Regions from separate parts of the Devosia litorisediminis genome, predicted to be linked through region 2. Evidence: predicted binding sites of a transcription regulator. Region 2 holds the regulator's gene; each other region holds the start of a gene.

Region 1 (10,339 bases), 230 kb from region 2:
GCACTGCTTATGCTGAACTGCCCGCGAAACGCGGGATAGCTGGTTTCACGCCGCAACGCGCCACTGGCCCGCACGGCCGTATCGCCGGGAAGTTGCGCCACAAACTGCTCGACCGTCCACAATTCGCCATCCGTGCTCGCATCCAGACGCACATTGCGCAGCGCGAAGCCGCGCAATCCGACCTCCGCCAGGTCAAGGCCAATGCGTCCGGGCATCGGCGGAATGAGCGGCGCTGGCAGTTCGGCAAGCAGCCGCACAGCTTCATAGGGCTTGGTATCGGGGTCTTCCTTGGCATCGCGCGGCGGCAACGAAAACACCCCGCCTGAGACCACCGCATCAAAACTCTGCCGCGCGCCCAGTTGAATACTGGCCGCACCAGTCAGGCGCGTTCCGGCACGGTTTTCATCGGGCTGCAGCGTATAGCCGGTCAGCACGACCCGGTCCGTGGACGCCGTCATCTTGCTTTCGAGCACCAGATCGCCGCGAATATCGTCGGCGCGGTCGGCCAGCACCGGGGTTTCGCGATAGGTCATCGCCCCGTCAAACCGCGGTGCGATGCCCGGCGTCAGCAACCCTTCGCTGGCAAAGGAAAAGCGCCCGCTATCGGGCTGCACGAAGGCCGAAAGCCGCGAGTGTCCCGCTGCGTCGAGCTGCGATGAATTGAGCCGGAAGGTGTAGCGTTCGCTGCGAAACACCCCACTACCCTGGAACTGGAACGGCCCCGAAAAGCTCGACAGGCGCAGATCCCCGTCAACGTCATCGGCGACAAAGTTCTGATCGGCCCGGCGGTCCATCAGCCGGATCGTGCCATCGACAATGCTGGCTTGGCCAAGGGCAACACCGCCACCGGCCGTATTGACGTTGACGCCGCTGCCGAACAGCCCGTTTTCATCAATGCTGAAATCAATGACCGGGCCGCGCAGCACCAATCGCGTCAGATCGTAATTGTCGCGCAGAAAATCCATCAGCGAGAATTCGGCTTCGACGCTGTCGACTGTGGCTGCAGGCTCCTCGGGCGAACCCACCAGCACATCGGTAAAGCTCAGCCGGGGCTGCGGCAGCAGGGCAAAGGCGATATCACCGCGGATGGTCACGGGCGTACCCAGCACCCCGGTCGCCAGCTCTTCCATGCGGGTGCGATAATCTCCCCACTGGATCAGATATGGCGCGATGAACGCGCCACCGAGCACGATGATCGCCAGCATGCCAACAACGATGTAGATGCGGTTCAGCACAGCGCGTGGGTCATCCGAATTAATGCGCCAGAGTGTAGGCAAGACAAGCGCCCGCGCAACCCCGACACTGCGTTGAATACACGCCAGAATCCCCACTCTTGAATGCCAGGCCAACAATTATGGCCTGCATGCGCCGAAACGACGATCGGCCAGCCCCGCAGGACTGGCCGACCGCAACATATCCGCGATGCGTGCTAGAGCGCGCCGATGGACCAGAACATAGTCTCGCCGGAGCTGTCGTCCACGCCGTCATTATCGGTGATCACAAAGCCATTGCCGGCCGCGTCGATGGCAAAGCTCTCGACCTTGTCCAGCACGTAGCCGTTGCCTGCCTTCAGATCCGGCACGAAGTCACGCACCAACTCCTTGCTGACCACCGGCAATTCGCCGCCCAGTGGCGCCGCGACCATTTCGGCCAGTGATACGCGATACAATGCCTTGTGCTGGGCCTTGGCGCCGATCTGGTTGTCGCGCTCGACGATATAGACGAACTCGCCGTGCGCCACGATTTCCGACAGCCCGTTCCAGCTGCCATCAGCCGGGGTCTCCAGCGGATAGTGAACGGCACCCCATTCGCCCGAAGCCGGCTTGTAACTGACCAGCTTGACCATGCCTGGGGCATCATCCTGCCATTCGCGCTGCATGGCGATCCACAGGGTCATGTCATCGCCGCGACCAGTGCTGGTGATGCCTTCGGCGCCAAAGCGGATCTCCTGGGCCAGCAGTTCAGCGGGAAAGGCGACCTCCTCTTTGATCTCGCCATCGGCGTCGACATGATAAAGCGCGTGTGGGATCAAACGGTCCGTGCGCCCTTCCGAAGCCAGCCAAAATCCGCCCTCGCCGTCCAAGGCAATACCTTCAAGATCCAGCTTCTGGGCGGTCTCGCCACCACGCGTCACAAGGGTCTTGCCGGTAATGCGGGCCGGCATGGCGGTCGCATCGATGGCGTAGATCGCCGGCGCAGCACTGACAAAGCTGTCGCTGACGGCATAGAGCATGCCCGGTTTTTCGGCGTCGGCGACGGCGCCAGAAATAGCCGACCAGCCAATGGGCAGTCCCTCGGCGTCCAGATCGGCGATCAACTGCGGATACTGGGCTACGCCTTCGGCCAGTTCATACACCATCACATGAGAGCCTACGCCGCCCTCTTCGCGCAGATCAACCTCATTGGCGGTCGCCAGCAGATTGCGCTGCGGAATGGCCACCAGCCCCTCGGGTGAAATCCCCGATGGCAGCACCTGCACGAATTCAGGCGCGGCGCCCGTATCCCTATAAACAGCGATCAGCGAAGAGCGTTCTTCGGTAACGAAGATATAGGTGTTCTCGCCAAAGCGGCCGACCTCCAGTCCTTCTGGCTCAACGCCCTTCTTACCGGCGCGCTTGTCAGGGTAGTGGCCGACGCGCGCCGCATAGTGTTCAAGGTCAGCGCCGCTATCGAACAGTACCTCGCCGGCACGATTGAGGATGGAGAAGCCGCGGCTGCCGCCATTCCAGTCGCCTTCATTGGCAATCACGAACCGGTCGTTATCAAGCCACTGCACCGCGTCGGGCTCGCGCGGCAGGTCAGTCGCCGAGCCAGTGAAAGCGTATGCGCCGTCAGCCTTGGTATCGATGCGATCCAGGCTCACCGTGCCAGCGGAGAAATGCGCTGTGACCGCGCCCGTCTGGCCGTCGATGATGACGATGGCGTTGTTTTCCTGCATCGTCAGAACGATTTCGTCATTGTCGTTGAAGTCGACAAATTCTGGCTCGGGGTCTTCCCCGCCAATCTCGGCCAACCCCGTAACCTCTACCTTGGTCACGGTTTTGGCGGCGATATCGAACATCACGACAAAACCGGCGGGCATCTGCGGCAGACCGCCATCGCCGAGATCCTCGTCACGCTCATTCTCAATGGCCACGGCGATCAGCGTGCCGGCGGCGTTGTGCGCCACGGAATCCGGTTGTCCGCCCAGATCATATTCGGCCTCGACCGACTGGCTGGCGATATCAACCACCACGAGCTTGCCCGAAGGCATGGTGTAGCTTTCCGACGTATTGACGCCGACATAGGCCTTGTCGCCGACAATGGTCACTGAAGTGGGCTCGCCATCCAGCGCCATGAAGCCAGCAGGCTTGGGCGCCTTGGCGTCGGTGATATCGACAAAGCCAATGCCGCCAGCGGGGCTGTCCGAATAGATCAGCATCATGCCGTCATCGGTGGCCGCGATGATTTCCGAGGAGGTTACCGCAGCATCCGGCGCGTTCTGCGCCACGGCAAAGCTGGCAATGCGGTTAAAGGTTTCGGCAGCACCGGCATTGGCCGTCGTGGCAAGCAGCATGGCCGTCAGACCGACCAGTATTTTGGATCTAGACATCGATAATCCCCCGTTGAGTTCAACGGGTGCCTTAAGCAGGACACGCTACAGTCCCATGACGCTCGCATGACGGATCAGTGACGCCGCCGCGTTCTATACATTGTGGTCCCCCATCCCTATATTCGCAGGAGAACAAATCAAGATTCGTCAACGCCGCGCTGCTGCGCCCACAACGGCGCGCAGTGTTGGAAAGGCTATTAATGTCTGGTGCAGACCACCCCCTCGCCCGCCCCGCTGCCGGTGCTATTACCAGCCAGTTCAAGAGCCAGCAGCCGGTCGACTACCTGCAGGGCCTCAACGAGGAACAGCGTGACGCCGTCGAGAGCATTGACGGCCCGCTTCTGGTGCTGGCCGGTGCCGGTACGGGCAAGACCCGCGTACTGACCACCCGCATTGCCCACATCATCAATACCAACCGCGCCTGGCCCTCCCAGATCCTGTCGGTGACCTTTACCAACAAGGCCGCCCGGGAGATGAAGGAGCGCATCGAAAAGCTGGTCCCGCGTCTCGACGCCATGCCCTGGATGGGCACGTTCCACTCCATCGGTGCTCGTATCCTGCGAGGCCATGCCGGTCTGGTGGGCCTGACCAGTTCCTTCACCATCCTTGATACCGATGACCAGATCCGGCTGATCAAGCAATTGCTGGCTGTTGAGGGCATCGACGAGAAGCGTTGGCCTGCCAAGCTCTTCGCCTCGATGATGGATGGCTGGAAGAACAAGGGTCTGCTGCCCAAGGACGTATCCTCGGCCGATAGCGGCTCTTATGCCAATGGTATGGGCGGCAAGCTCTATTACGACTATCAGGCCCGACTGAAATCCCTCAACGCCGCCGATTTCGGCGACCTGCTGCTCGAATGCATTCGCCTGTTCCGGGAAAACCCGGACGTGCTGGCCGAATATCACCGCAAATTCAAATACATGCTGGTGGACGAATACCAGGACAGCAATGTCGCTCAATATCTCTGGCTGCGACTGCTGGCCCAGGGCAAGCCCGCCCCCGAAGCTAATATCTGCGTGGTCGGTGACGATGATCAGTCCATCTATGGCTGGCGCGGCGCCGAGGTCGACAACATATTGCGCTTCGAGAAGGACTTTCCGGGCGCCAAGGTGATCAAGCTCGAGCGCAATTACCGCTCCACCGCCAACATCCTCAAGGCCGCCTCCAGCATCATCGCCTTCAACGAAGGCCGTCTGGGCAAGACGCTGCAGACCGATGTGGCCGAAAAAGGCGAACCGGTCGCCATCACCCAGGTCTGGGATTCCGAAGAGGAAGCCCGCGCGATCGGTGAAGAGATCGAGCAATATCAGCGCGCCGGTGAGCCGCTCAACTCTGTGGCAATCCTGGTGCGCGCCAGCTTCCAGATGCGCGAGTTCGAAGAGCGCTTCATCACCCTCGGCCTCAATTATCGCGTGATTGGCGGACCGCGCTTTTACGAGCGCAAGGAAATCCGCGACGCCCTGGCCTATCTGCGCCTTGTGGCCCAGCCCGCCGACGATCTTGCCTTTGAGCGCATCATCAATGTGCCCAAGCGCGGCATTGGCGATGCCACCCTCAAAATGCTCATGGAGACGGCCAGACTGCAGGATCTGCCGCTGCTGTCCGCCACGCGGTCGCTGCTCGAAACCGAAGAGCTCAAGCCCAAGCAGCGCACCACCCTACGCAGCCTGATTGGCCAATTCGACGATTGGGCCTTCCGCGCCCAGACACTGAAGCCCTTCGAGATGATCGAGCAGATCCTTGAGGAAAGCGGCTATACCGACATGCTCAGCGCCGACAAATCGGTGGAGTCCGAAGGTCGCAAGGAAAACCTCAAGGAACTCAGCCGCGCCATGGAGGAGTTTGAAACCTTGGGCGGCTTCCTCGAACACATCTCGTTGGTCATGGACCGCGACAGTGCTGACGCGGCCGATGCCGTCACCATCATGACTCTGCATGGCGCCAAGGGATTGGAGTTCAACACGGTTTTCCTGCCCGGCTGGGAAGAAGGCACATTCCCCAGCCAGCGCACCATGGATGAATCCGGCCGTGCCGGGCTCGAAGAAGAACGCCGTCTGGCTTATGTCGGCATTACCCGCGGTCGCAAGCGCGTGCGCATTTCCGCCGCCCAGAACCGTCGCATCCATGGCCTCTGGCAGTCCGCCATTCCGTCCCGCTTTCTTGATGAACTGCCCGCCGACGCCGTGGAGGTCACCGATACCGGTTCCTCCTATGGCGGCTATGGCTATGGCGGTGGAGGCGGTGCCGCCAGCCGCTTCAACAAGACCGACCCGTTCGAGAGCGTCTATGAAACGCCCGGCTGGCAGCGCGCCCGCGCCCAGCAGTCCAGTCGCAAGAGCGCCGGGCCCATGACCATTGACGGCGATCTGGTCGCCCGCTCGGTCGATATCGGCAACGACAAATCCGCCTTCGCCTTTGGCGAGCGTGTCTTCCACCTCAAATTCGGCTACGGCGCCATCGCCGGCATCGAAGGCAACAAGCTGACCATCGACTTCGAAAAAGCCGGCCGCAAGAAGGTCTTGGAGAGTTTTGTTACCAAGGGGTGAGCCGCCCGCCTTGGGTTCACACTATATGCATTGGACGTTGTACGAGCCCTAAGGAGCCCCGCCATGATCATCTCCACTACACCCACTCTCGAAGGCCGCCCGATCCGCGACTATCTTGGCATTGTCACCGGCGAGGTCATTGTCGGCGCCAATATCTTCAAGGACCTGTTCGCCAATATCCGCGACATCGTCGGTGGCCGCGCTGGCGCCTATGAATCCACCCTGCGCGATGCGCGGCGGCAGGCCTTTGCCGAACTCGAAGCTGAAGCGCTTCGCCTGGGCGCTGATGCCGTGGTGGCCGTTGATATCGACTATGAAGTGGTCGGCCAGGGTGGCTCGATGCTGATGGTGTCGGTCTCGGGCACCGCCGTGCAGCTCTAGAGCCCGCTGCCACCCAATGGCTCGGTCTCGATAAATTCGGCGAAGCCGGCAATGATCGGCTTTGCCTTGGCAATGGTCGCCTGCACATGAGGCAATTGCAGCGAGTCGGTGTGCGCCTGCTTGCTGTCCCACACCTCGGTAATCCAGATGCCATCCTCGCTCTTGGGATCGCGGGCGATGACATAGCTGCGACAGCCGGGCATGGGCGCATGTCCCTCCAGCATGATTGCCAGCAGCGCCTCGCGTTCCCCCGGTGCGGCCAGCATCCTGCCCATCAATCCATACATCGCCGACTCCCGTGTGCGTTCTGATTAAAACTAGCACGAGACATGCACATTGGGGACAACTCGGATTGACGCCCGTGGGCCGATGGCGCAACAAGGCACAAACCAAGGGAATATTGCCATGTCCGTCGATCAGCTCTCCGCCCCGCTCACCAAGGATCAGGCCTATGCACTGGTCGATGCGGTCATGGAACGGGATGATCTGGCACTGACGGCCTCGGCCCACGAGAATGAAGAGACCGGCGAATGGTTCTTCGAGGCCACCTGCGATAGCCCGCCCGACCTTGAATCATTTGTTGAACTGGCGCGCCAGACCCTTGGTGGCAAAGTTGATTTTTCTGTTTCGCCAATTGATCCGGATTTCAACTGGGTAGCCAAATCACTTGAGGGTCTGGCTCCGGTCAGCGCCGGCGGGTTCTATGTTTATGGCAGCCATGAAACCGGCCCGGTCCCCGGCGGCCTGACAGCGATGAAAATCGATGCGGCACAGGCCTTTGGTACCGGTCACCACGAAACCACAACCGGCTGCCTTGAAGCCATCAACATGCTGCTCAAGCGCAAGAAGCCGCGCCACATGATCGATGTTGGCACCGGCACGGGCGTGCTCGCCATCGCCTTGGCCAAGCGCACCAAGAGCCCGGTGATCGCCAGCGATATCGACCCCATTTCGGTGACCACCACCATCGCCAATGCCGAGCAGAACGGCGTGGGCAAGCTGATCATCGCGGTGGAAGCCACCGGCATGACCAACCCGACCATCGCCCAGAACGGCCCCTATGATCTGATCGTAGCCAATATTCTGGCCGGTCCGCTCATGGCGCTGGCACCCTCGGTTGGCCGGGCGGCCCAGAAGGGCGCAACCATTATCCTGTCGGGCATCTTGCAGCATCAGGCGCGCGGCGTGATCAACGCCTATGCCCGCCAGGGCATGACCCTGACCCAGAAATTGCAGCGCAAGGAATGGACCACGCTGATGCTGGAAATGAAGTAGCGGCGCCACCGCATCGGTGAGCGCAGTTGGCACGAACTGGTGCACACACTGCGCACATCGAGCGGCGCCGCATGCGCCAAAGTGCGACACTATCCAGACAAAGCAAAATCCCCGAAGCAGGCTCCGGGGATCGTCAGATCGTCAGCAGTAAACTGCAGCGGCCTTACGGGCGCTTGGTGAATGCGCCGATCAGCTGGTGCTGCATGCGATAGCTGACCTGGCGGCTCGTTTCGCGACCACGGGCATCGATAACCGAACCCAGTGTCTTGCGAAAATCGTTCTTGCTCTCAGTCATCGTCATCTCCATGCACTTTGACGCGGTCTTTTGCCGTCGTCGCAGTCTATCTAGGCCAACCCGAAGCGTTCAGTTAGGCCCAAATTGGCACAGCACCCCTGCAAGGCGTGCAGGCCTGATTAACGCTTGGTGAATTCGTCTTTGCCCAGGCCCAGATCACGCTGGTAGCGCGCAACATAACGCTGTGCGGAACGTTCGCGGCTGGCAACCATGGCTTCGACGGTGCGGACGAAGAAATTCTTCTCGTTGCTCATATTTGCTCTCCTGTGTTCTGACACTAAGTTAGGCTTTCCTGCGCGATTTGCTATGCCCTGATCGCTCAAGCCAGCCATGACCGGAGCGCACTCCGCTATTGGATACTCCCGCCCCAAGGACCTTCTTGATGACCGCCTCCAGCTTTCCGCCCGCCGTGTTTCAGAGCTTTGAGGAAAAGGTGGACCCCGCCAATGTCGCCCCCCGGCTGGATGCCCTGCGCGCCGCCATGACCAAGGCCGGGGTGGACGCCTTCCTGATTCCGCGTGCCGACGCCCATCGCGGCGAGTCGGTCCCCGCTGGCGACGCACGGCTGGCCTATGTCACCGGCTTCACCGGCTCGGCCGGCATGGCCATTGTCGGCCCCGACAAGGCGGGACTGTTCGTTGATAGCCGCTATACCCTGCAGGCCCCGGCCCAGACCGATACCGACAAGGTGGACATCCACGAATGGCTCGGCGCGGGCTATTCCCCGGATCTGTCCAGCTATGTGCCCAAGGGCGGGACGCTGGCCTATGACCCCTGGCTGCACACGCCCGGCGAGGTGCGCAGTCTGAGCGAACAGCTGGGCGAGCATTGCACCATCGTGCCTCACGCCAATCTGGTCGACGCGATCTGGAGCGACCGCCCCGGCGCGCCGGTCAGCCCGATCGAATTTCTCGGACACAACCGGGCCGGCCAAAGCGCTGGTGAAAAGATCATTGCCATTCAGGCCAGCCTTGGAACCGACAAGGCTGACGCCGGCGTGCTGACCCTGCCCGAGTCGATCTGCTGGCTGCTCAACATGCGCGGGCGCGATGTGCCGAACACGCCCTTCGTGCTCGGCTTTGCCATTGTGCCACGCAGCGGGCAGCCAACGCTTTATCTCGATGCCGCCAAGATCACCAATGACCTCAGAACGACGCTGAAGGGCGTGGCCCACATTGCCACGACCGACACGCTGACCCGTGATCTGGCCGGTTTGGGCAGTGCGGGCAAGACCGTATTGATCGACCCCAGCACCGCCCCGGCCGCTATTGCAACCACGCTGCGCGAGGCTGGCGCCAAGCTGCTCGAAAAGCGCGATCCGGTGTTGCTGCCCAAGGCGGTCAAGAACGATGCTGAACTGGCCGGCATGCGCGAAGCCCATACTCTGGACGGCGTGGCGCTGGCCAAGTTCCTGGCCTGGTTCGACGCCACCGCGCCCAAGGGCGGGCTGACCGAGATCAGCATTGTCACCGCGCTCGAAGCATTCCGGCGTGAAGAGGAAACCTGCGTCGATGCCAGCTTCGACACCATTTCGGGCGCCGGCCCCAATGGCGCCATCGTGCATTACCGGGTGACCACCAAGACCGACCGCACGCTCAAGCCCGGGGAGATCATGCTGGTCGATAGCGGGGCGCAATACCTCTCGGGCACCACAGACATCACCCGCACGCTCTCGACGGGACCCACCACGCCCGAACAGCGCGACCGCTTCACCCGCGTGCTCAAGGGCATGATCGCCATCACCCAGGCCCGCTTCCCCAAGGGCACCAGCGGCGCTCAGCTCGATATTCTGGCCCGCCAGTTTCTCTGGCAGGATGGCGTCACCTACAATCACGGCACCGGCCACGGCGTCGGCGCCTATCTGGGCGTGCATGAGGGACCCATCGGCATCGCCTCGCGCTACCCCACTCCACTGGCGGCCGGCAATGTGCTTTCCAACGAGCCCGGCTATTACAAGGCCGGTGAATATGGCATCCGCATCGAGAACCTGATCATCGTGCAGGACAGCAGCTTTGCCGGGTTTTACGACTTCGAGACCCTGACCCTGGCCCCCATCGACCGGCGCCTGATCGAGGTAACGCTGCTCAGCCCGGCCGAGCGCGACTGGCTCAACGCCTATCACCAGCGGGTGTTCGAAGAGATCGGCCCCAAGGTCGATGCGACGGTGCGCAACTGGCTGCAGACGGCGACCGCAGCGCTTTAGCGGCTGGGTGTCACCTCGCTATCAAAGAATGACAGTCACCCTCCCGG
Region 2 (10,339 bases):
CCAGTGCAATAAAGGGTGCGGCGGCGTGGTCCCGCCGCCCACGGTCGGCTGTCAGGCGCGTGGTGCGATTGGCGCCTTGCGGGTGCGGCCCCAGGCAACAAACAGGGCAATGGCCAGCAGCACCAGGTTCATCGGCACAACCGAGAATTCGCCGCGGGTCAGATGAACGCCAATTGCGAGTGCCTGAATGACGCTGAAACCAAGGGCTGCCAGCGGTGTCAGCAGTGGCAATATGCGGGTGAGCGCTGGCAGGAGGACGCCGATGGCGCCAGCCAGTTCGGCAAAGCCGATAAAGCGGACGAGGGCGAGAGGGGCATCGAGGGTCCAGCCCATGCCCATCTGGGCAAGGGCCTCGATGGGGGTGAAGGCGTGCATGTAGCCCGACATGCCAAACATGCCTGCCAAGGCAATCTGGCCAACCCAAAGGCCAATAGTCCAACCGCGGCCATTCGAGGCTGATACAGTGTTTTCGAAAGTCATTGTCTGTCTCCTGGATACGCCCTGAATGGGCTTAAGTGGTGAGGTCACTATCCATCTTTCCCATTCATTGATCATCGTGGTAATTGTTGATCCTATCTTTCCTGAAAGGAAATGATCATGGACACGTTGACCAGCCTGCGGGTGTTCGTGGCTGTCGCCGATTTACGAAGTTTTTCGGCAGCTTCGGCGCGCCTGGAGATGTCCGCGGCGATGACCAGCAAGCATGTGCAAGCGCTGGAGCGCCGGGTGGGCGCACGACTGCTCAATCGCAACAGCCGCAATGTGGGGCTGACCGAAGCCGGGGTCACCTATCTGGCCAGCGTGCGGGTCATGCTGGATGGGCTGGATGATGTGGAGGCGCGGATCGGTGATGCGACGGTGGTGCCGCGGGGTGATTTGAAGATCAGCCTGCCGGTGTGGATGGCCAATGCGCGGTTCGTGGCTGCACTGGCGGAATATCAGCGCACCTATACTGAGGTCGTGCTCGACCTCGATCTGGAAGGGCGCATGGTTAATATGGTCGAAGAAGGGTTCGATCTGGCCCTGCGCGGTGCCCGTATGCTGGATGAGGGTCTGATTGCGCGCAAGCTGACCGATATTGGCTTCCATCTCGTCGCCAGTTCGGAATTGCTCGAGCGCGTCGGGCGGCCTGAAAAGCTGCAGGATTTGGTGGGCATGCCGTTATTGGCCTACGGCCCGGTGGCAGGTTCGGGTCTGGTGCCGTTCGAACAGAACGGAGAAACGGTCGAGGTGCGGTTTGTACCGGTCATGCGCAGTGCCAATGAGACCATGCTGCTGGAGGCTGCGCGGGCGGGCATGGGCTTTGCCATCTCACCGGACCTGATGATCGACCAGGACCTGAAACAGGGCTCGCTGGAGCGAGTGTTGCCCGAGCAGGTCCGGCTGACCGGGCCGCTTTATGCGGTCTATCCCAATCGCAGCTATCTACCGGCCAAGGTGCGCACTTTCCTTGATCACATGGTGGCCAAGGGCGTGTTCGCCTAGCGGCTCAGCGACGGCGTTTGCGGAAGGAGGCGTCGGGGGTGCCGGTGAAGCAGCCGAGGACATGCGGATAGGTCTGGGTGACCACATAGCCATAGACACCGTCCTGAACCATGCCGTTGCAGGCATCCAGATCGCCAAGGCCTTCGACATATTCCCAATCGTCAATGAAGGTGCCGTCATGGGTGCCGCCGGGGCCGCCGCTACGTTCTCCGGTCTTGAGGCGGTAGCTGGTGGTAGCAGCGCGGATGGTGCCATTGTCGCTGATGTAGCTGCCGAAAATGGGAAAGCCGTCGGCAGAAAAGCCGATTACCGGCGAGGCCTGGGTTGGGTTGTCCTGCTCGAACAGGGCCATGGGGTTGCCGTGATAATGGTAAGTGCCATCGGGTTGGGTGTGGGCATTGTGTTCGTCGGCGCCGAAATTGCTGGAGCCGCCCATCGGATCGTAGCGATAGGGCGCTTTGATGTCGTTGCAGCCGATATTGCCATCGCCGACGCCAAAGCATCCGGCGGCGAGCAGGTCGAGCTTGACCCCGTTGAGGAAGACCGCGTTGTCGTACATCAGGCTGAGCGGTGTGGGACTGGCGGCCGCAGCAGGATTGGCGGGGATGGTGTAGGTCTGGTTCTGCGTGCTGAAACGTGTGGCGAAGCGGCCCGTAGCGTTAAAATCGTGGTTGGGCACGGCATTGGAGGCGATGGTGCAGGTGGTTTCGTTAGCCATGATCTCGATGGCAGCGTCGAAGGTCTGTCTATTCTGTATGTCGGTGGCCTGTGCCGAATAGGTATTGGCGTAACCCAGACAATTGGCCGATCGCTCGGTCAAGAGCGCATTGGTGATCTCTTCATGCCCCGACGCACTTCCCATGCCTGTTGTCAGGGTCAGCATCGCCAGTACTGCGACGGCGCCGCGACAGGCAAGGGGCTGAGTTGTGCGCATGGGAGATCTCCTGATTGAGTCAGTCTGGATGCCACCAAGGCGCCTGGCAAGAGCGCCTTGGTGTGGGTACTCAGCCGTCGGGCAGGGTCTTGATGACGGCGGTCAGTTGTTCGTGGGCGAGGCCCTGCTGGATAGCGGCAGCGAAGCGGGCGCGGACCTGTTCGGATACCGGGGCGTGAGCAGGTCCACCGGCCGCGCTGACGGCATAGCCGAGGTCCTTTTCGACCAGTTCGACTGGAAAGAGCGGTGGTGTATCGCCCTTGAGCATGAGTTCGCCAGCGACGCGGGCTGCAGGAGAGCAGGCGGGGGTGGCGCCTATGATGGCAAGACAACTAGCCGCATCGAGGCCCTGGCGGGGCAGCATGCTGACCAGTTCGGCCATGACAGCAGTCTGGGTGGCGTAGAGCGTATTGACGGCAAGCTTTATGGCCATAGCAGCGCCGTCGGGACCGGCGGGGTGAATGGTGCCGCCCATGGCGGACAGAATTGGCTTTGCCCGCGCCAGAGCTTCATCGGTGCCGCCGGCAAAGAAAATGAGACTGCCCGCTTCGGCCTGAGGGCGCGAACCGGCCACAGGGGCGTCCATGAACTGCAGACCATGCCTGGTTGCCACATCTGCCAGATGGCGGAGGTGCTCAAGGCTGAGCGTAGAGCACTCAATGGCCAGCGCAGACTTGTCCATGCCGGCAAAGACGCCGGTTTGAGGATCTGTCCACACTTGCGCCGAGGCTGCGTCGTCGCGCAACATGGTGAGCACAAATTCCGCGCCCCGAGCAGCGTCGTGTGGGGTGGCCGAAATATTGGCACCCTTTTCGGCCAAAGGCGCGCAACGGGCAGCGGTCCTGTTCCAGACCGTGACCGCGTGCCCCGCGTCGAGGAGGTTCGCGGCCATGCGCGTGCCCATGGCGCCAAGGCCAAGAAAAGCAATATTGGCCATCAAAGTGCCTCCGCATAATTCTGCGGGAACAAGGCGCGCATGGTGTCCTCATCGAAAGCCTGTTTGACACTGAGATGATCACCAGCGTGCCGAGCTCTGTCGGCGGCTGGGCGCGCGTTGATGGTTGCGCACCAGCGGGTCAAGGCGGGCCAACGATGCCCGCCATCTTCCCCATATACCAAGCCATTACGCACGGCAAAATCGACCCAACCCCAGGCCGCCATGTCAGCGATTGTGTAGTCAGACCCGGCTAGCCACGGGGTCAGTGTCAGGTGCTTGTCCAGCACGGAGAAATGGCGTTCCAGTTCGCGCGCGTAGCGGTTGGTGGCGTAAGCGCTGTCGGTGTGAATGTTGAGGAAATGAAATGCCTGACCACAAAACGGGCCCAGGCCCGACGCGACAAACATCAGCCAGGAGAGCATTTGGGGGCGTGACCTGGCGTCGCCGTTGAACTGCTCCGCCCGGTCAGCCAGCCAGAGCAGTATGGCCGTTGAATCAAAGATGACCACGTCACCCTCAATAATGGCCGGGACTTTGCCATTGGGGTTGATGCGGCGAAACTCGGGTGTGTGCTGGGCGCCATCCCAGATGTCGGTGGCGACCACCTCATAGGGGTGTGCGAGTTCTTCGAGGAGCAGGGCGACTTTCGTCGGGTTTGGTGTGTTGTGATAAAATAGCTTGAGCATGTGAACCTCCTTGCAAGGTAGGTCACATTGATGGATTATTCCGCTGACAAGCTGTAGGTGGGTATTTCTGCTATGACTTATCTGGTTTTCAGATGAATGACCGACTGCTGGCGTTGCGCGTGTTCTGCCGCGTCGCCCGTCTGGGAAGCTTTTCGCAGGCGGGTCGTGCTTTGAATCTGTCGCAGTCATCGACATCGCGGATCGTGTCGGAACTGGAGCGTGAGCTGGGCGTGACGCTACTAACGCGCACGACGCGGGCGGTTGCGTTGACTGAAGCGGGTGCCGACTATCTGGAACGGGCAGAGCGCATCCTGGATGCGATGGAGGAGGCCGACCATGCTGTGCGGGGCGATGGGCGGCTGACCGGGCGGCTGCGTATCGGACTGTCGAGCAGCTTTGGTCTGCGCAAGGTGGTGCCGAGACTGGCTGAATTCATGGCGCGCCATGAAACACTGACAGTAGATCTGGCTGTTTCGGACAGCCATCAGGACCTGGTCAGCGAGGGGATCGACATTGCGTTTCGCCTGGGCGCGCTGGTCGACAGCACTACGCTGGTTCGCAAACTGGGCGAGACGCCGCGCATTCTGGCGGCCTCGCCGGACTATCTTGCGTCCCGTCCGACGATTGTCACGCCGCATGATCTGGCAGCGCATGAATTGATCGTGGGGCCGGGCGTCGTGCCGCAGGAGCTGAACTTTCAGTGCGGTGGCGAGAGAATAACCATCCGTGCTTCGGGCCGTACGACCTGCATCGCCAATGAAGGCGCGACTGCCGCGGCACGAGCCGGGCTGGGGATAACCGTATCCTCTATCTGGGGTGTTGAGGCCGAGATCGCGAGCGGACAACTGGTGCAGGTGCTGGCGGGATGGCACGTGGGCAATGTCGCGCTGCATGCGGTGTTTCCTCCCGGGCGCCAACCCAGACCGGCGGCACGAGCGCTTGCCGATCTGTTCGTCGGGCAGCGCCTCTAGGGTTGTATTGGAGTGAGTCAGACACCCACGCCTGGTGACGTGATGTGCTTGTCAAACAAGCGTGGCTGGCTCAAGACAGGGGGTCTTCGTTCTGCTGCTGAGGAGCCAAAATGCCCGATAGACCGTCCATGCTGGCGCCGTTTCGGCATGAGACGTTCCGCCTGCTGTGGATTGCCACGCTGATGAGCAATCTGGGTGGGCTGGTGCAGTCGGTGGGTGCCGGCTGGATGATGACCACGCTGACGGACAGCCACAATATGGTGGCGCTGGTGCAGGCCTCAACGACACTGCCGATCATGATCTTTTCGATCGCTGCGGGGGCACTGGCGGACAATTTTGACCGGCGCATCGTGATGATCATTGCCCAGAGTGGGATGGCAGTGGTCTCGCTGCTGCTGGCAGTTCTCGCCTTTATGGGGCTGATGAGCCCATGGCTGCTGCTGGGGCTGACCTTTCTGATCGGGGCTGGGACAGCGTTGTTCAATCCCTCCTGGCAGGCCTCGATGGGCGATATCGTGCCGCGCAGCGATCTGGCGGGCGCGGTAACGCTGAATGCCATGGGTTTCAATATGATGCGCAGCATCGGCCCGGCGGTGGGCGGGCTGATCGTGGCGCTGGCGGGGGCGGCGGCGGCGTTCGCACTCAATGCCGTGACCTATGTGCCGCTGATCTTCTCGTTGCTGCGCTGGAAGCCGGAGCGGCCGCCGAACCGGTTGCCGCGCGAGGATTTCGGTAGCGCCATTCTGGCAGGCATTCGTTACGTGTCGCTGTCGCCCAACTTAACCACAGTGCTGTTTCGCAGCTTTTTGTTTGGTCTGTCTGCCATCGTCGTGCTGGCGCTGCTGCCATCAGTGGCGGACGAATATGTCGGCGGCGGTGCGCTGGTCTATGGCACGCTGCTGGGCAGTTTCGGGGTAGGGGCGATTGGGGGGGCGTTCATCAATGGCCGGGTGCGCGAGCGCTATAGCAATGAGTGGATCGTGCGGTTTGCCTGTGTCGGCTTCGCGTTGAGTTGCGTGGGGCTTGGGTTCAGCCGTGATGTATTTCTCAGCCATATCGTGCTGCTGCCAGCGGGTGCCTGCTGGGTGCTGACGATGAGCCTGTTCAATGTATCGATACAGCTGTCATCGCCGCGCTGGGTGGTTGGGCGTGCCCTGTCGCTGTATCAGACGGCAACATTTGGCGGCATGGCAATGGGCAGCTGGCTGTGGGGCATCAACGCTGATGCGGTGGGGTTGGACTGGTCACTGGCGACGGCGGCGCTGGTTCTACTGGTCTGCGCGCTGGTGGGGTTCAGGCTGCCGCTGCCACAGTTTGAATCGCGCGACCTCAATCCGCTCAACACCTTTAACGAGCCGGTGCTGCGGCTGGATCTGACGCCACGCAGCGGGCCAATCATGGTGATGGTGGATTATCGTATAGCCCAAGAGGACATCCCGCAGTTTCTGGCGCTGATGACCGAGCGGCGCAAGGTGCGGTTGCGGGACGGGGCGCGGCAATGGGCGCTACTGCGTGATCTCGAGTTGCCCGATCTTTGGGTCGAGAGTTACCACGTGCCGACCTGGGTAGATTATGTGCGGCACAATCTGCGGCGCACCAAGGCGGATGCGGAGAACTTTCAAGCACTGCGGACTTTGCATCAGGGCGATGCGCCGCCGCGCGTGCACCGGATGATCGAGCGGCAGACGGTGCCACTGGATGACGAGACGCCGTTGCGGGGCACGCCGGAAGTCTAGGAATCTAGGCAACAAATCGACACCCCTCGGGTTTGACCTGAGGGGATCGTGCTTGCGGGCAAAGGGATAGTGTAGAGCCCTCGGGTCAGGCCCGAGGGCGACGCGCAGTGGCTGGCTGCCTGCTTCAAGCGACCTGGGCGAAGCGTTCGTCGAAGGCGTAGCCGGCCCCGCGCACGGTGCGGATGGGGTCGGTTTCGCGGCCACGATTGATGGCGCGGCGGAGGCGGCCGATATGGACGTCCACGGTGCGTTCATCGACATAGACGTCGTTGCCCCAGACGCCGTCGAGCAATTGCTCGCGTGAATAGACCCGGCCGGGATGGCGCATCAGATATTCAAGCAGGCGGTATTCGGTGGGCCCCAGATGCACGTCGCGCGCGGCGCGGCGGACACGATGGGTGGTGCGGTCGAGTTCGAGATCGCCAACCTTGAGGGCGGCCGTGACCAGATTAGGGTTGGCGCGGCGCAGCAGGGCATGGATGCGGGCGACCAGTTCGGGGACCGAGAAGGGTTTGACCACGTAGTCATCGGCGCCGGTGGCCAGACCGCGGACGCGCTCTTCTTCCTCACCGCGGGCGGTGAGCATGATGATCGGGACGCGGGCGGTTTCCTCACGGGCGCGCAGGCGGCGGCACAGCTCGATGCCTGAGATTTCGGGCAGCATCCAATCGAGCAGGATCAAATCGGGCAGCTTGTCCTGAATGGCGTGGGTGGCTTCGTCACCGGTTTCAGCGGTGACGACGCGAAAGCCTTCGGCCTCAAGATTGTAGCGCAGCAGGATGGCGATATCGCCTTCGTCTTCGACTACGAGGATGGTGGCGGGCATTGCTTGCTCCGGTCGTTCTTGCACCACGCCTGGGTGCGAGTGGCTCCACCCTTCAGCCTCCCCCATCAAGGGGAGGTGCAGTGCGGTGGATATATCTGGATCAGGCCTTGATCTGGGTGCGCTGCAGTTCCTCGACATCGCTCGAGAGCTGCTTGCCGGTCTGCAGGTAATAGGCACGTTCAGCAATATTGGTGGCGTGGTCGCCGATGCGTTCCAGGCTCTTGGCGCAGAACAGCAGATGGGTGCAGGGCGTGATGTTGCGTGGATCTTCCATCATGTAGGTGAGCAGTTCGCGGAACAGCGAGGTGTACATGGCGTCCACCTCGTCATCGCGGTTGCACACCTGAATGGCGCCTTCGGCATCGCGGCTGGAGTAGGCGTCCAGCGATTCCTTGATCTGGCGCAGCACCAGTGCGGTCATGTTGCGCACGCCATTGTAGAAGGTGGGCTGCAGGTTCAGCCCCTCGATCTTGAGCGAGCGGCGGGCAAGCTGCTTGGCCATGTCGCCGACGCGTTCAAGATCGGAAGCAACGTGAATGGCCGTGATGATGGAGCGCAGATCGGACGCCATGGGCTGGCGGCGGGCGATCATGGAAACGGCCATATCGTCGATCTTGCGCTGCATGTCGTCAATGCGCTGATCGGCGATGATGGTCAGATCGGCCAGTTCGCGATCGAGCTTGAGCAGGGCCTTGGTGCCGTTTTCGATGGCGACTTCGACCTGGCCACCCATCTCGGCGATGGTCTGGGCGAGGGCGACAAGTTCGTCATTGTAGGAAGAGACGATATGTTCGGGGGCCATGGTGTTCCTCTGGACCTGTGACGTGGCGCGACCGGCCCGCAAAAACCGGACGCCAGAGCGGGTGGGGCGCCGGACTAGCCGATGCGGCCCATGATGTAGTCCTGGGTCTGTTTGTGGACCGGGTTGGTGAAGATGTCTTCGGTGACGCCTTCCTCAATCAGGTTGCCCAGGTGGAAGAAAGCCGTGCGCTGGCTGACGCGGGCGGCCTGCTGCATGGAGTGGGTGACGATCACAATGGTGTAGTTTTCACGCAATTCATCGATCAGCTCTTCGATGATGGCGGTGGCGATGGGATCAAGTGCCGAGCAGGGCTCGTCCATCAGGATCACTTCAGGGCCAACCGCAATGGCGCGGGCGATGCACAGGCGCTGCTGCTGACCACCGGACAGGCCGGTGCCTGGCTCATTGAGGCGATCCTTGACCTCTTCGAACAGGCCCGCCTTGCGCAGGGACGACACCACGATTTCATCAAGGTCGGTCTTGGATTTGGCGATGCCGTGGATCTTGGGACCGTAGGCGACGTTCTCATAAATCGATTTGGGGAACGGGTTGGGCTTCTGGAAAACCATGCCGACGCGGGCGCGCAGTTCCACGACGTCCAGATTGGGATCGTAAATATCGTCGCCATCAAGCTTGATGGTGCCGCCGACGCGGGCCCCCTCAATGGTGTCGTTCATGCGGTTGATGCAGCGCAGAAAGGTCGACTTGCCGCAGCCCGATGGGCCGATGAAGGAGGTGACGGCACGATCGGGGATATCGATCGAGATACCGTGCAGGGCCTGTTTGGCGCCGTAGTGGACCGTCACATCGCGGGCGGTGAGACGGATGGGGCGCTCGAGGGCATCGGTGGGGTTCATGGTGCTGTTCACTGATTGCTGAGTCATCTTAACCTTGCCGGCGACCATATCCATTTGTGCGTTCTCCAGTTCGGTCATGCGCGACGCTCGAGGCGCGTGCGCAGGAAGATTGCGACTGCGTTGAGAAGGATCATCATGCCGAGCAGCACCATAATGGCAGCAGAGGTGCGCGCTTCAAAGAAGTTCCGGTTTTCATTGCCCTGCCAGAGGAAGATCTGCACCGGCAGTGCGGTGGCCTGATCCATCGGTGAGCCGGGAATAGAGGCGACGAAGGCGTTCATTCCGATCAGCAGCAGGGGCGCGGTTTCGCCGAGCGCCTGCGCCACGCCAATGATGGTGGCGGTCAGGATGGAGGGGAAGGTGACCGGCAGCACGTGATGGAACACCATCTGGGTTCTGGAGGCCCCAAGACCGAGCGCGGCCTGACGCAAGGCTGGCGAGACCGCCTGCAAGGCTGCGCGGGTAGCAATGATGATCGTGGGCAGGGTCATCAGGGTGAGCACCAGGCCACCCACAAGCGGCGCTGACAGGGGCAGGTGGAAGTAGTTGATGAACACTGCGGCGCCGAGCAGACCGAAGACAATGGAAGGCACCGCGGCCAGATTGTTGATATTGACCTCGATGAGATCGGTGAGCCGCGACTTGGGCGCGAACTCTTCGAGATAGATGGCGCTGGCGACACCGATGGGCACAGCCAGGCAGATCACCACCAACATCATGTAGAGCGAGCCCATAAAGGCACCCGCCAGACCGGCTGAGGCGGGCGCAGCGCGGCTGTCGACATTGGTGAACAGGCCCCAGGCAAAATCCTGGGTGATGGCGCCATTGTCGACCAGAATGTCGACGAGATCGCGGACCGGTGCAGAAAGCTGCTGGCGCGCATCGGGCAGGTCGCGATCGATATTGCCCTTGACCCAGTTATCGACATTGGCCGAGGCGAGCAGACTGAAATCCTTTGACTGACCCAGCAGGCTCGGATCAGCCACGAATGCCTCGCGCACGACGTGGCGCGCATTGGTTTCGGGGATGGTCAGGATGTCCTTGCTGGATATCTCAAAGCCCGCCGGCGCGGCTTCGGTCATGGCGGCTGCAATGACCTTGTTCC
Region 3 (10,339 bases), 1.7 Mb from region 2:
GGCAAACAGCAGGATGATGATGGCGTAGGTCTTGGCGGCATGATCGCGGCCAATCGAGAGCCGGAACACCTCGCCAATGCCGCCGCCGCCCACCGCGCCGATAATGGTGGAGGCGCGCACATTGATTTCGGCGCGCAGCAAGGCATAGGAGACGAAGTTCGGCATGACCTGGGGCACGAAGGCGAAGCGGACGCGCTCGAACCAGTTGGCCCCCACCGAGCGCAGCCCCTCATCGGCGCGGCCATCGGCATTCTCGGTGACTTCGTAGAACAGCTTGCCCAGTGCACCCACCGTATGCAGGCTGACCGCAACAATAGCACCGATCGGGCCCACCGAGAGGATGGCCACCAGCATGCCGGCGACGACGATTTCGGGGAAAGCACGCAGCACTTCGAGAAAACGCCGCACCACGAACCGGATCGGGCGTGACCCGGTCACATTGCTGGCTGCCAGAAAGCACAGGCCAAAGGCAAAAGTGACGCCGAAAATGGTCGAGACCAGCGCGATATTGATCGTCACCAGCATCTGGTAGAAATATTCGGGCAGATAGAAATCGCCGAGCAGATAGACCCGGCCTTCCTCGTAATTGTACTTGAACGAGCCATCGGCCAGCGGCGAAGGCAGATCGAACAGCGCGCGCACGATTTCCATCGCCTCGTCGGGCTGAAAGTGAATGAAGAAGTCGAAGAAATAGGGCAGCCGGTCGAAGAAGGCGCCAGCGTTTGACGCATTGGCAAACCAGAGCGAAGCGGACAGCACCACCAGCAAGGCGCCCCCGACCAGCAGCGTATAGAGCCGTCTGGTGCGCAGCAGGGACCGGTAGTGCGCATGCACCACGCCCAGTTCCCTGGAAAGCGGGGCCGGATTGCCGGGAAGGATGGTCTCGCTCATGGATCGCCCTCAAAGAATGGCGGCGGCGTGTGATCACGCCGCCTGCCGGTATCGGATTGGCGATCAGCCGCCGATGGTTGCCTTGCGAGCGTCGATGATCGGCTTGTAGAAATCGGCGTCGACGGGGGCATAGCCCTTGTAGTCGCCGCGTTCGATGCCGCTGAAGCACTCGTAATTGGTCTCGGGCAGATTGGTGTAGAAGGCGACGATCTTGTCCTTCATGGCCTGCGGCAGGTCCGAGCGCATCACATTGGGACCATTGGGGATCAGCGGCGAGAGCCAGAGCTGGGTCACGTCTTCCATGTCCAGCATGCCCTTGTCGGCCATCGAGCGGGTATTGCCCGAGCTATAGCCTTCGGAGAATTCGCCAACGCCCGACGTCCAGGTCACAGCCACATCGACCTTGTGGTCGAGCAGGGCGAGAACGTTGTTCTCGTGGCCACCATTGAACGAGGTTGCCGAGAAATACTCGTCATTGGCCATGCCGGTCTGTTCGGGGAGGGTCACCAGCGGGATGAGATAGCCCGAGGTGGAGTCCGGATCGGCATAGCCCAGGGTCTTGCCCTTGGCCGCTTCGAGGGTGTCGATGCCCGAATCCTTGCGGGCCAGCAGGATCGAGTGATAGCCCATGGCGCCGTCGAGCTGGACGGTGGTGTTGAAGGGCTCAACGGCTTCGGGGTCGGCCAGATAGACCTTGGCAAAACCTGAAGCACCCAGACCGGCGATATCGAGCGTGCCGCCGAGCAGGCCCTGGATTACACCGTCATAGTCAGCTGCGGGGAACAGTTTGACTTCCTTGACGCCCAGCGCTTCTGGCAGCAGGTCGATCAGGCACTGGTTGTTGGCGAGACGGTCGGTCTCGTTTTCGCCGCCAAGGATGCCGATGCGGATTACATCCATTTCCTGGGCGAAGGTCGGTGCAGTGACGCCAGCGAGCGCGATGCCGGCGAGCAGGACGGTACGAATTGCGGTCATGGAAGTCTCCTTTGGTGACGCAAAGATGTCGACGGACTGCCGGGCTGGGCCCGTTGTGCAGCCGCGGAACGCTTGAATTTCAGAGGGCGTCGGCCAGTTCGCGGGGCTTGGCCGTGGGCCGCCGGGCGGGCTCGATGCTGGTGGAAGTCATGGCTTCGGAGAAGGCGTCTTCGAGCCCCTCGGCACCGTAGAGCTGGCGCGCCACATCGGTGGTCAGTTGCTCGGGTGTGCCGTCAAACACCACCCGGCCTGCCGCCATGCCGATGATGCGACCGCAATAGGCGCGCGCAGTATCCAGGGTATGCAGATTGGTAATCACGGTCAGGCCCTGCTCGCGATTGATGGCGTGCAGGCTGTCCATGACGATCTTGGCATTGCGCGGGTCCAGGCTCGCGATCGGCTCATCGGCCAGGATCATGCGCGGGGCCTGCATCAGCGCCCGAGCAATGGCCACACGCTGCTGCTGGCCACCGGACAGGGTCTGGGCCCACTGGGTGGCAGTCTGGGCGATGTCGAGCCGTTCGAGCGCCTGGAGTGCCCGCAACTGCTCAGCTTCGGTAAAAATCTGCAACAGCGACAGCAGCGTCGAGCGATGGTTGAGCCGGCCCAGCATCACATTGGTGATCACATCCAGACGTGGCACCAGATTGAACTGCTGAAAGATCATGGCGCAATCACGTTGCCAGTTGCGCAGCGCCTTGCCGCGCAGCGCCGAGACCTCGACGCCATCAAAGCGGATGGCGCCCTCGGACACATTGGTCAGCCGGTTGATCATTCGCAGCAGGGTCGACTTGCCGGCGCCTGAACGGCCGATAATGCCGACCATCTGCCCCTGCGGGATTTCCAGATTCACGTCGCTGACGGCAAGCTTGTCGCCGAAGCGCCGCGAGACATTTGAAATCGTAAGCATCAGCGCCCTCGCTGTTGAACTGCGGCAGACCTAGGGCGGCGACGTGAAGCTGGGATTACACTGGGGTGACGGTTGCGTGACGATGCACAAGAGCGCAATTTGGGAGCCCGGAACGGGCAAAAACGCCCCTGGGATCGATGCCAGGGAGCGCTTTTGAGTGCCCGCTCTACCTGATCGTGTGCAATAGGGGCCTACGCAACGATCCTGGGCGCAAAGGCAGTCACATCGAGAATGCGGTCGGCGACCTGCTCGCGCACTTCCTCATCGTGGAAGATGCCCAATTGGGCGACACCTGCCGCCTTTTTCTCGGCAATCATGGCCACCACAACGGCCCTGTTGGTGGCGTCGAGCGAGGCCGTCGGTTCATCGAGCAGCAGCACCGGATGGGCGGTGATGAAGCCGCGCGCAATATTGACGCGCTGCTGCTCACCGCCTGAAAAAGTCGCTGGCGGCAGGCTCCACAGCCGTTCAGGCAGGTTGAGCCGGGCCAGCAGGTCGCGCGCCCGTCCCTGCGCCCGTTCGCGTTCAACGCCGCGAATAACCAGCGGTTCGGCCACCACGTCGAGCGCGGAAACGCGGGGTACGGTGCGCAGGAACTGGCTGACATAGCCGATGCTATCGCGCCTGAGCGTCAGCACGGTGCGCGGGTCGGCACTGGCCAGATCCACCGGCTCACCATGGTGGCGCAACACGATGGTGCCAGCATCAACACCATAATTGCCATAGACCATTTTGAGGATCGAACTCTTGCCGGCCCCCGATGGTCCGCCCAGCACGACGCATTCGCCGGGCTGGACGTCGAAGGTCACATTGTCGACCACCGGCAGCACCACGCCATCGCGCAGGTGCATGGTGAAGGTCTTGGCCAGATTTTTCACGGATAGGGCGGTCATTGGATAGCTCCGCAGATGTGTAAGAAACCCCCACCTTGGTCCCTCCCCACAAGGGAGAGGGAGAAGACGGGGCAACGATCGGTGGCACAGTGTCGTCCGCGCACTGGACAGGCTTCCCTCCCCCTTGTGGGAAGGCAATGAGGGTGGAGGATCTCATCCTCACACCTGCAAGATCGAGGAGACGAGCAATTGGGTATAGGGCTCGCGCGGATCATCCAGCACCCGGTCGGTCAGACCGGATTCGATGACGTGGCCGTCCTTCATCACCATCATGCGGTGGCTGAGCAGACGCGCGACGGCCAGATCATGGGTCACCACTATGGCCGCCAGTCCCAACTCCCCAACCAGTCCGCGCAGCAGATCGAGCAGGCGGGCCTGCACCGACACATCAAGGCCGCCAGTGGGCTCGTCCATGAACACCAGGCGCGGCCCGGTCACCAGATTACGGGCAATCTGCAGGCGCTGGCGCATGCCGCCAGAAAAGGATCGCGGCTGATCGTCAACACGGTCGGCGGCAATCTCCACCCGACCGAGCCAATCGAGCGCGGTGGCGCGGATATGGCCGTAGTTCCGGTCTCCCACTGCCATCAGCCGTTCGCCGACATTGGCACCAGCCGACACCGTCATGCGCAGACCATCGGCGGGGTTCTGATGCACAAAACCCCAATCGGTGCGCACCAGAAAGCGGCGCTCGGCTTCGCTCAGATCGTAGATATTGCGCCATTGCTCATCGCGCATGCGGTAAAGCGTCCGGCCCGCGCTGGGCTCGAGCGTCGCCGAAAGCGAATTGAGCAGTGTGGTCTTGCCCGAGCCGGATTCCCCGACAATGGCCAGCACTTCGCCGGGCCAGAGCGCGAAGCTGACATCGGCACAGCCCAGACGGCTACCGTAATATTTGGTCAGACCCTCAACCTTGAGAAGCGGTTCGGCGCTCATTGGGCTGCCTCCTGTTGCACGCCCAGGGCGCCGACATGCCCGGCTTCGCGGCGTTCCTCGCAGTTATCGGTGTCCGAGCACACATACATGTGCCCGCCATGGTCATCGAGAATGACCTCGTCGAGATAGACCTGTTCGGCGCCACACAGCGCGCAGGGCTGTTCGAAATGCTGCACCTCGAAGGGATGGTCTTCAAAGTCCAGACTGACCACTTCGGTAAAAGGCGGAATGGCGTAGATGCGGTGTTCACGCCCTGCCCCGAACAATTGCAGGGCGGCACTCATGTGCATTTTGGGGTTGTCGAATTTGGGGGTTGGCGAGGGGTCCATCACATAGCGCCCCTCGACTTTGACCGGATAGGCATAGGTGGTGGCGATATGGCCGTGCCGGGCTATGTCCTCATAGAGTTTGACGTGCATCAGCCCGTATTCCTCCAGCGCGTGCATCTTGCGCGTCTCGGTTTCGCGCGGTTCAAGGAAGCGCAGCGGCTCGGGGATCGGCACCTGATAGACCAGGATCTGCCCCTGCCCCAGTGCCCGTTCGGGAATGCGGTGGCGGGTCTGGATGATGGTGGCCTGCGCAGTATGGGTGGTCGTGGCGACCTGCGCTACCTTGGCAAAAAAAGCCCGGATCGAGACCGCATTGGTGGTGTCGTCGGCGCCCTGATCGATGACCTTGAGCACATCATCGGGCCCGATGATCGAGGCGGTCACCTGCACCCCGCCCGTGCCCCAGCCATACGGCATGGGCATTTCGCGGCTGGAAAACGGCACCTGATAACCGGGAATGGCGATGGCCTTGAGGATGGCCCGACGGATCATCCGTTTGGTCTGCTCATCGAGATAGGCGAAATTGTAACTCGTGACGGCGTTCATGAGTGAGCCTGCCAGGTTGGGAGGGGGTGGGGCCACAGGCACAGAAAACCGGGCATCATTCTGCCGCCTCCCTGATCCCTGCCGTTTCATGTTCTGCCCGCATGCGGCGGATCAGGTCGAGCTCGGCCTGGAAATCGACATAGTGCGGCAATTTGAGGTGTTCCACGAAGCCGGTGGCCTGCACATTGTCGGAATGGGCAATGACGAATTCCTCGTCCTGGGCAGGGGCGACAATGTCCTCGCCAAATTCACGCGCCCGCAGCGCGCGATCCACCAGCGACATGGCCATGGCCTTGCGTTCAGCCTGCCCGAATACCAGGCCATAACCGCGCGTGAACTGCGGCGGCAGCTTGGCCGACCCCTTGAACTGGTTGACCATCTGGCATTCGGTGACGCGGATGCGGCCCAGATTGACGGCAAAACCCAGCTCGGGAACGTCAAATTCGACGTCGACCTCGCCGATGCGGATCTCGCCGACGAAAGGATGGCTGCGGCCATAGCCGCGCTGGGTGGAATAGGCCAGTGCCAGCAGGAAACCCTCATCGCCACGCGCCAGAGCCTGCAGGCGCAAGTCACGGTCGAGCGGGAAGTCCAGCGGCTCGCGGGTCAGATCGCCCACCGGGCGATCCGGATCGGTTTCGCCATCGGGCTCCATCAGCCCCTGGCGCCCCAGCAAGTCGGTAACGCGCGGCGCGGCGACAGGGGTTTCCTCGCGCAGGATCGGGGCTGGCACATCGCCATCGACAATTGATGGATCGAGCAGGCGATGGGTGTAATCAAAGGTTGGGCCCAGCATCTGCCCACCAGGCAGGTCCTTGAAGGTGGCCGAGATGCGTCTTTCGATCAGCATCTGCCCCGTCTCGATGGGCCGGGAATAGCCAAAGCGCGGCAGCGTGGTGCGATAGGCGCGCACCAGAAAGATCGCCTCGATCAGATCGCCACGAGCCTGCAGCAGCGCCAGCGCCGCCAGCTCGGTATCATAGAGCGAGCCCTCGCCCATAGCGCGGTCGACGGCCAGCCCCAATTGCTCAACAATCTGGTCGAGGCGCAGGCCGGGCACGGAACGGTCGCCGCGGCGGCGATCGGCCAGCAGGGCATGGGCGTTGGCAATGGCGGCCTCACCGCCCTTTACGGCTACATACATCTCAGCTTCCTTCCACAATGCGGGTGGAGCGCGGCAGGCCCATGACCTGCCCATCGGCCACCAGCAGCAGATCGATGCCGCGCGGGAACAACGCCCGATTGGCGGCCCATTGCGCACGGAAATCCTCGGGCAGGCCAAGCGGGCTAATATGGAGCGTGTCCTTGATGCCCGGGCCGCGCAGGGTCAGCGCCGCGCCACCATGCAGCGCTGGCACGGCGAGCACGATGGTGGTCGAACGATCAGGGTATTCCTGGGTACCCAGATTGAACTGGTCCAAGGCGGGCAAACGTGTTGCTTCGCCAGCAATGGCGAAGACCGCCTTTTGCGGGTCGCTCACCAGTGGCGCGCCAGCATGAAACGCCACGAACTCCAGAACGGCCGTGTCGGCGCGCAGCACGTCATCGAGCCAAATGGGGCTGTCGTGATCGCTCAGTGTGAGCAGTACGCTCACCAATTCGGTCGACATGCTGTCAGAAATGGGTGCAGGTGTGACCAGGTTTTGCACTGTTCCGGGGTTGGCCAGCGCAGCCATCACGGCGCGGAACGCAGCCCCCGATTGCAGCACGGGATCGGCAAATCCGCCTTCAAGCAGCGTGTCCATTTCAGTTATCCCCTCGCACCATGGTGAAAAAGTCGACCTTGGTGGCCGCTGCTTCGCCGCGCCGCACGGCATCGTTTCGCTGCGCAAGCTGTTGCAATGGCGCGATAATCTGCGCCTCTACCGCCTCAGGCCGGGTCTGCCAGAGCGCGTCGATCACCGCGATGGCCTGTGCCTTGGCCAGATCGCGCCCCAAACAATACCCGTGCCCAATCTGACCGGTTATAATGCGGACGCTGGCCCGGCTGACACTGGCTTCGCCCATATTGAAGGGGGCGCCGCCACCACCGGCCCGACCGCGCACCATAACGAGCCCGACCTCGGGTCCGCGAATGGGGGTATAGTCGGGCTTGTCGGTCCAGGCGTCCCAGACGGCGGCCAGTTCGCGGGCCGGCGCGCTGGCCAGCGTATCGAGCGCTGCCTTGCGCCGGGCCTGATCGCTGCTCATTGCGGTTTGCATGCTTGCCTCGATTTGTCTAATCTACTATACAACTAGTGTCCTCATTCCGGTCTTAGGCGTTCTGTGTGAAAGTGCAATGACAGATCAGAAAAGTGCTCTGGGCGGGGTCGCGCTGTGGCGACGCATCGCCGATGCGATCCGGCTCGACATTGTCGGCGGCAAGCTGGCGGCGGGCGACAGGCTGCCAACGGAAGCGGCGCTGGCCGCTCGCTTTTCTGCCAATCGTCATACCGTGCGCCGGGCGCTGGCTGTGCTGGCTGATGAAGGGGTTGTGGCCGCCGAGCAGGGGCGCGGCACCTTTGTGCGCAGCGCGCGACGACTGAGCTATCCGATTGGCCGCCGCACCCGGTTTTCCGAAGGTCTGGCCGGTCAGGCCCGGAGCCTGTCCACCCAGCATCTAGGCGACAAAATCGAGAATGCCACAGCCAGTATCGGCCGCGCACTGGCCATTCCCACCGGCGCCAAGGTCGTGCGGATCGAAGGGCTATCGTCGGCCGATGGCCGCCCGCTGTCGCGCAGCACCACCTGGCTGGCCTATCGCCAGTTTGCCGACTTCGGCCAGCGTATCATCGAGATGACCTCGTTCACGGCGACCTTTGCCAGCTATGGGATTGCCGACTATGCGCGTGCCTCGACCCGCATTTCGGCACGCCATGCCGATGTCGAGGAAACAAAGCTGCTGGCGCTGTCGGCCGGGGCCATCGTGCTGGTGTCAGAGGCCGTTGACGAGGATGCAGAGGGTCATCCCATCTCCTATGCCCTGAGCCGGTTTCCGGCTGAGCGTATGGAACTTGTGGTCTAGGCGCGTCTGGCCTGCCGGGCCAGATCCTCGAGCAGCGCCACGAACTGCATGCCTGCGACCTCCAGCGCGCCGGAATTGTCGATCCGGATGGTGCTTGCTGGCAGGCGGTCGCTGACCCGGCGTTCCATACGGTTCTGGATCGATTGCGCCGTCTCGCGCCCGCGATCGGCCAGACGTTGTTCGATCACCTCACGCTTGGCAGACACCGCCACTACCACAGCATCGGCATAGCGCTCGATCAGTTGCGGGATCATCGCGCGCGAGAGATTGGCCACCACGATCCGACCGGCGCTCAGATCGTCCTCGAGCCCGATGGGCAAGCCATAGCGCAGGCCATGGGCACCCCAGGTCAGCGCAAAGGCACCATCGCGTTCAGCCTGCGCAAAGGCGGCCTCATCAAGGCTGTCATGGTCTTCGCTATCGCCATCGGCCTGACGCGTCACAACGCGACGCACGACATGGATCAGGCCGCTCGGCTCAAGCCGCTCGCGGGCGAAGTTCATCAGGCTATCCTTGCCTGCGCCACTGGGGCCGACAACGGCGACAAAAGTCCCACTCATATGACGCGACGGCCTTCACGATACACGGTCAGCACGATGGGGATACCGTCCTCGACACGCAGATGAACGAAGTCGGCACGCTTGCCCGTGACAATCTCGCCCCGGTCGCGGAAACCGGCAGCTTCTGCGGGACGCTTGGTCACCAATTGCACGGCCTTGGCCAAACTTATCCCCTCAACGTTCTCGGCGAGCGAGAATGCAGACTGTAGCATAGAGAAAGGAATGTAGTCCGACGACAGGATATCGAGCAGATCGGCTTCGGCCAGCGCCCGCGCCGACACATTGCCGGAATGAGATCCGCCGCGCACCACATTGGGTCCGCCCATCAGGATGGCCATGCCTGCCTGACGTGATGCCTTGGCGGCTTCCATGGTGGTGGGGAATTCGGCGACATCAATGCCCAGCGCGACAGCCTCCTCGACATGGTCGCGGGTGGCATCATCATGGCTTGCCAGCACGATGCCGAGCGCCCTGCAGGCCTGGGCGATGGCCCGGCGATGTGGCCCGGCAAAGCTATCGGATTCGATATTGCGACGGCGGGTAAAGTCGTCGAGCTCGGCATCGCTGAGCTTGAGCTTGCCCTGGTAGTAGGTCTTGTAGGCGTCCATGCTGGCGAACTGACGCTGGCCGGGGGCGTGGTCCATCAGGGACACCAGACGCACCTGCGGATCATCCTTGAGCAGGTTGAAGCTCTCCAGGCAGTCAGGCGCGGAGACTTCGCAACGCAGATGGATGTGGTGCTCGGCGCGCAGTCGCCCCGCCTTGGTGCCCGCCGCAATGGCACCGGTAAGGGTCTTCATTTCAACAGCGCCCATGTCCGAATTCTCGTCGAGCCCGACACGGATGGCGTCAAGCACGGTGGTGATACCCGAGGCCGCGATCTGGGCATCATGGGCCTGCACGGCTGCTACCGGGTTCCAGCGCACCTTGGGGCGCGGCGCATAGTGGGTTTCAAGATGATCGGTGTGCAGTTCCACCAGGCCGGGGATCAGATAATCGCCATCAAGATCAATACCCTTGCGGACGGGCGTGCCGATATCGGTGATGACACCACCATCGACCCGCACCGAGCCCTCGATGATTTCATTAGCCAGAACGATCCGGGCATTGGTGAGGACAAGCTCCCCGAGTGCGATATTGTTCATGAGCGGCTTATCCTGCTGGCGTGGCAAACGAGCTGATGGCATCGGGCAACGGCGTTGGCTGACGATCAGGGACGGCAGCGCCATCATCGAGCCGGCGGCCGGTGGCACTGTTGAAGGGGTGCAGGCCCGCGCGCGGCAGCGTCAGATCAA

Evidence for each region. Region 2 encodes PhoB, which activates phosphate uptake and scavenging genes when phosphate is short. Its sites were predicted from a motif close to TGTCATNNANCTGTCAT; they were not measured.
Region 1: the regulator PhoB is predicted to act here: its motif matches at 3,648-3,664, upstream of KD146_RS03820 (esterase-like activity of phytase family protein).
Region 3: the regulator PhoB is predicted to act here: its motif matches at 2,842-2,858, upstream of phnC (phosphonate ABC transporter ATP-binding protein).

What each region holds. Positions count from the first base shown of each region.
Region 1 is NZ_JAGXTP010000001.1:800,226-810,564, reverse strand. It holds gene KD146_RS03825 (AsmA family protein) at 1-1,277, opposite strand, end outside; gene KD146_RS03820 (esterase-like activity of phytase family protein) at 1,430-3,592, opposite strand; gene KD146_RS03815 (ATP-dependent helicase) at 3,793-6,138, shown strand; gene KD146_RS03810 (heavy metal-binding domain-containing protein) at 6,202-6,519, shown strand; gene KD146_RS03805 (putative quinol monooxygenase) at 6,516-6,806, opposite strand; gene KD146_RS03800 (50S ribosomal protein L11 methyltransferase) at 6,925-7,794, shown strand; gene KD146_RS18320 (hypothetical protein) at 7,958-8,089, opposite strand; gene KD146_RS18315 (hypothetical protein) at 8,209-8,343, opposite strand; gene KD146_RS03795 (aminopeptidase P family protein) at 8,472-10,292, shown strand.
Region 2 is NZ_JAGXTP010000001.1:574,188-584,526, forward strand. It holds gene KD146_RS02740 (DoxX family protein) at 52-480, opposite strand; gene KD146_RS02745 (LysR family transcriptional regulator) at 598-1,485, shown strand; gene KD146_RS02750 (YHYH protein) at 1,490-2,419, opposite strand; gene KD146_RS02755 (NAD(P)-dependent oxidoreductase) at 2,490-3,356, opposite strand; gene KD146_RS02760 (glutathione S-transferase family protein) at 3,356-4,042, opposite strand; gene KD146_RS02765 (LysR family transcriptional regulator) at 4,135-5,013, shown strand; gene KD146_RS02770 (MFS transporter) at 5,124-6,749, shown strand; gene phoB (phosphate regulon transcriptional regulator PhoB) at 6,874-7,575, opposite strand; gene phoU (phosphate signaling complex protein PhoU) at 7,676-8,377, opposite strand; gene pstB (phosphate ABC transporter ATP-binding protein PstB) at 8,452-9,234, opposite strand; gene pstA (phosphate ABC transporter permease PstA) at 9,309-10,339, opposite strand, start outside.
Region 3 is NZ_JAGXTP010000001.1:2,318,415-2,328,753, forward strand. It holds gene phnE (phosphonate ABC transporter, permease protein PhnE) at 1-891, opposite strand, end outside; gene phnD (phosphonate ABC transporter substrate-binding protein) at 955-1,866, opposite strand; gene phnC (phosphonate ABC transporter ATP-binding protein) at 1,946-2,776, opposite strand; gene phnL (phosphonate C-P lyase system protein PhnL) at 2,968-3,669, opposite strand; gene phnK (phosphonate C-P lyase system protein PhnK) at 3,829-4,605, opposite strand; gene KD146_RS11035 (alpha-D-ribose 1-methylphosphonate 5-phosphate C-P-lyase PhnJ) at 4,602-5,480, opposite strand; gene KD146_RS11040 (carbon-phosphorus lyase complex subunit) at 5,536-6,624, opposite strand; gene phnH (phosphonate C-P lyase system protein PhnH) at 6,626-7,225, opposite strand; gene phnG (phosphonate C-P lyase system protein PhnG) at 7,227-7,682, opposite strand; gene phnF (phosphonate metabolism transcriptional regulator PhnF) at 7,759-8,484, shown strand; gene phnN (phosphonate metabolism protein/1,5-bisphosphokinase (PRPP-forming) PhnN) at 8,481-9,044, opposite strand; gene KD146_RS11065 (alpha-D-ribose 1-methylphosphonate 5-triphosphate diphosphatase) at 9,041-10,189, opposite strand; partial or broken gene KD146_RS11070 (sn-glycerol-3-phosphate import ATP-binding protein UgpC) at 10,275-10,339, opposite strand, start outside.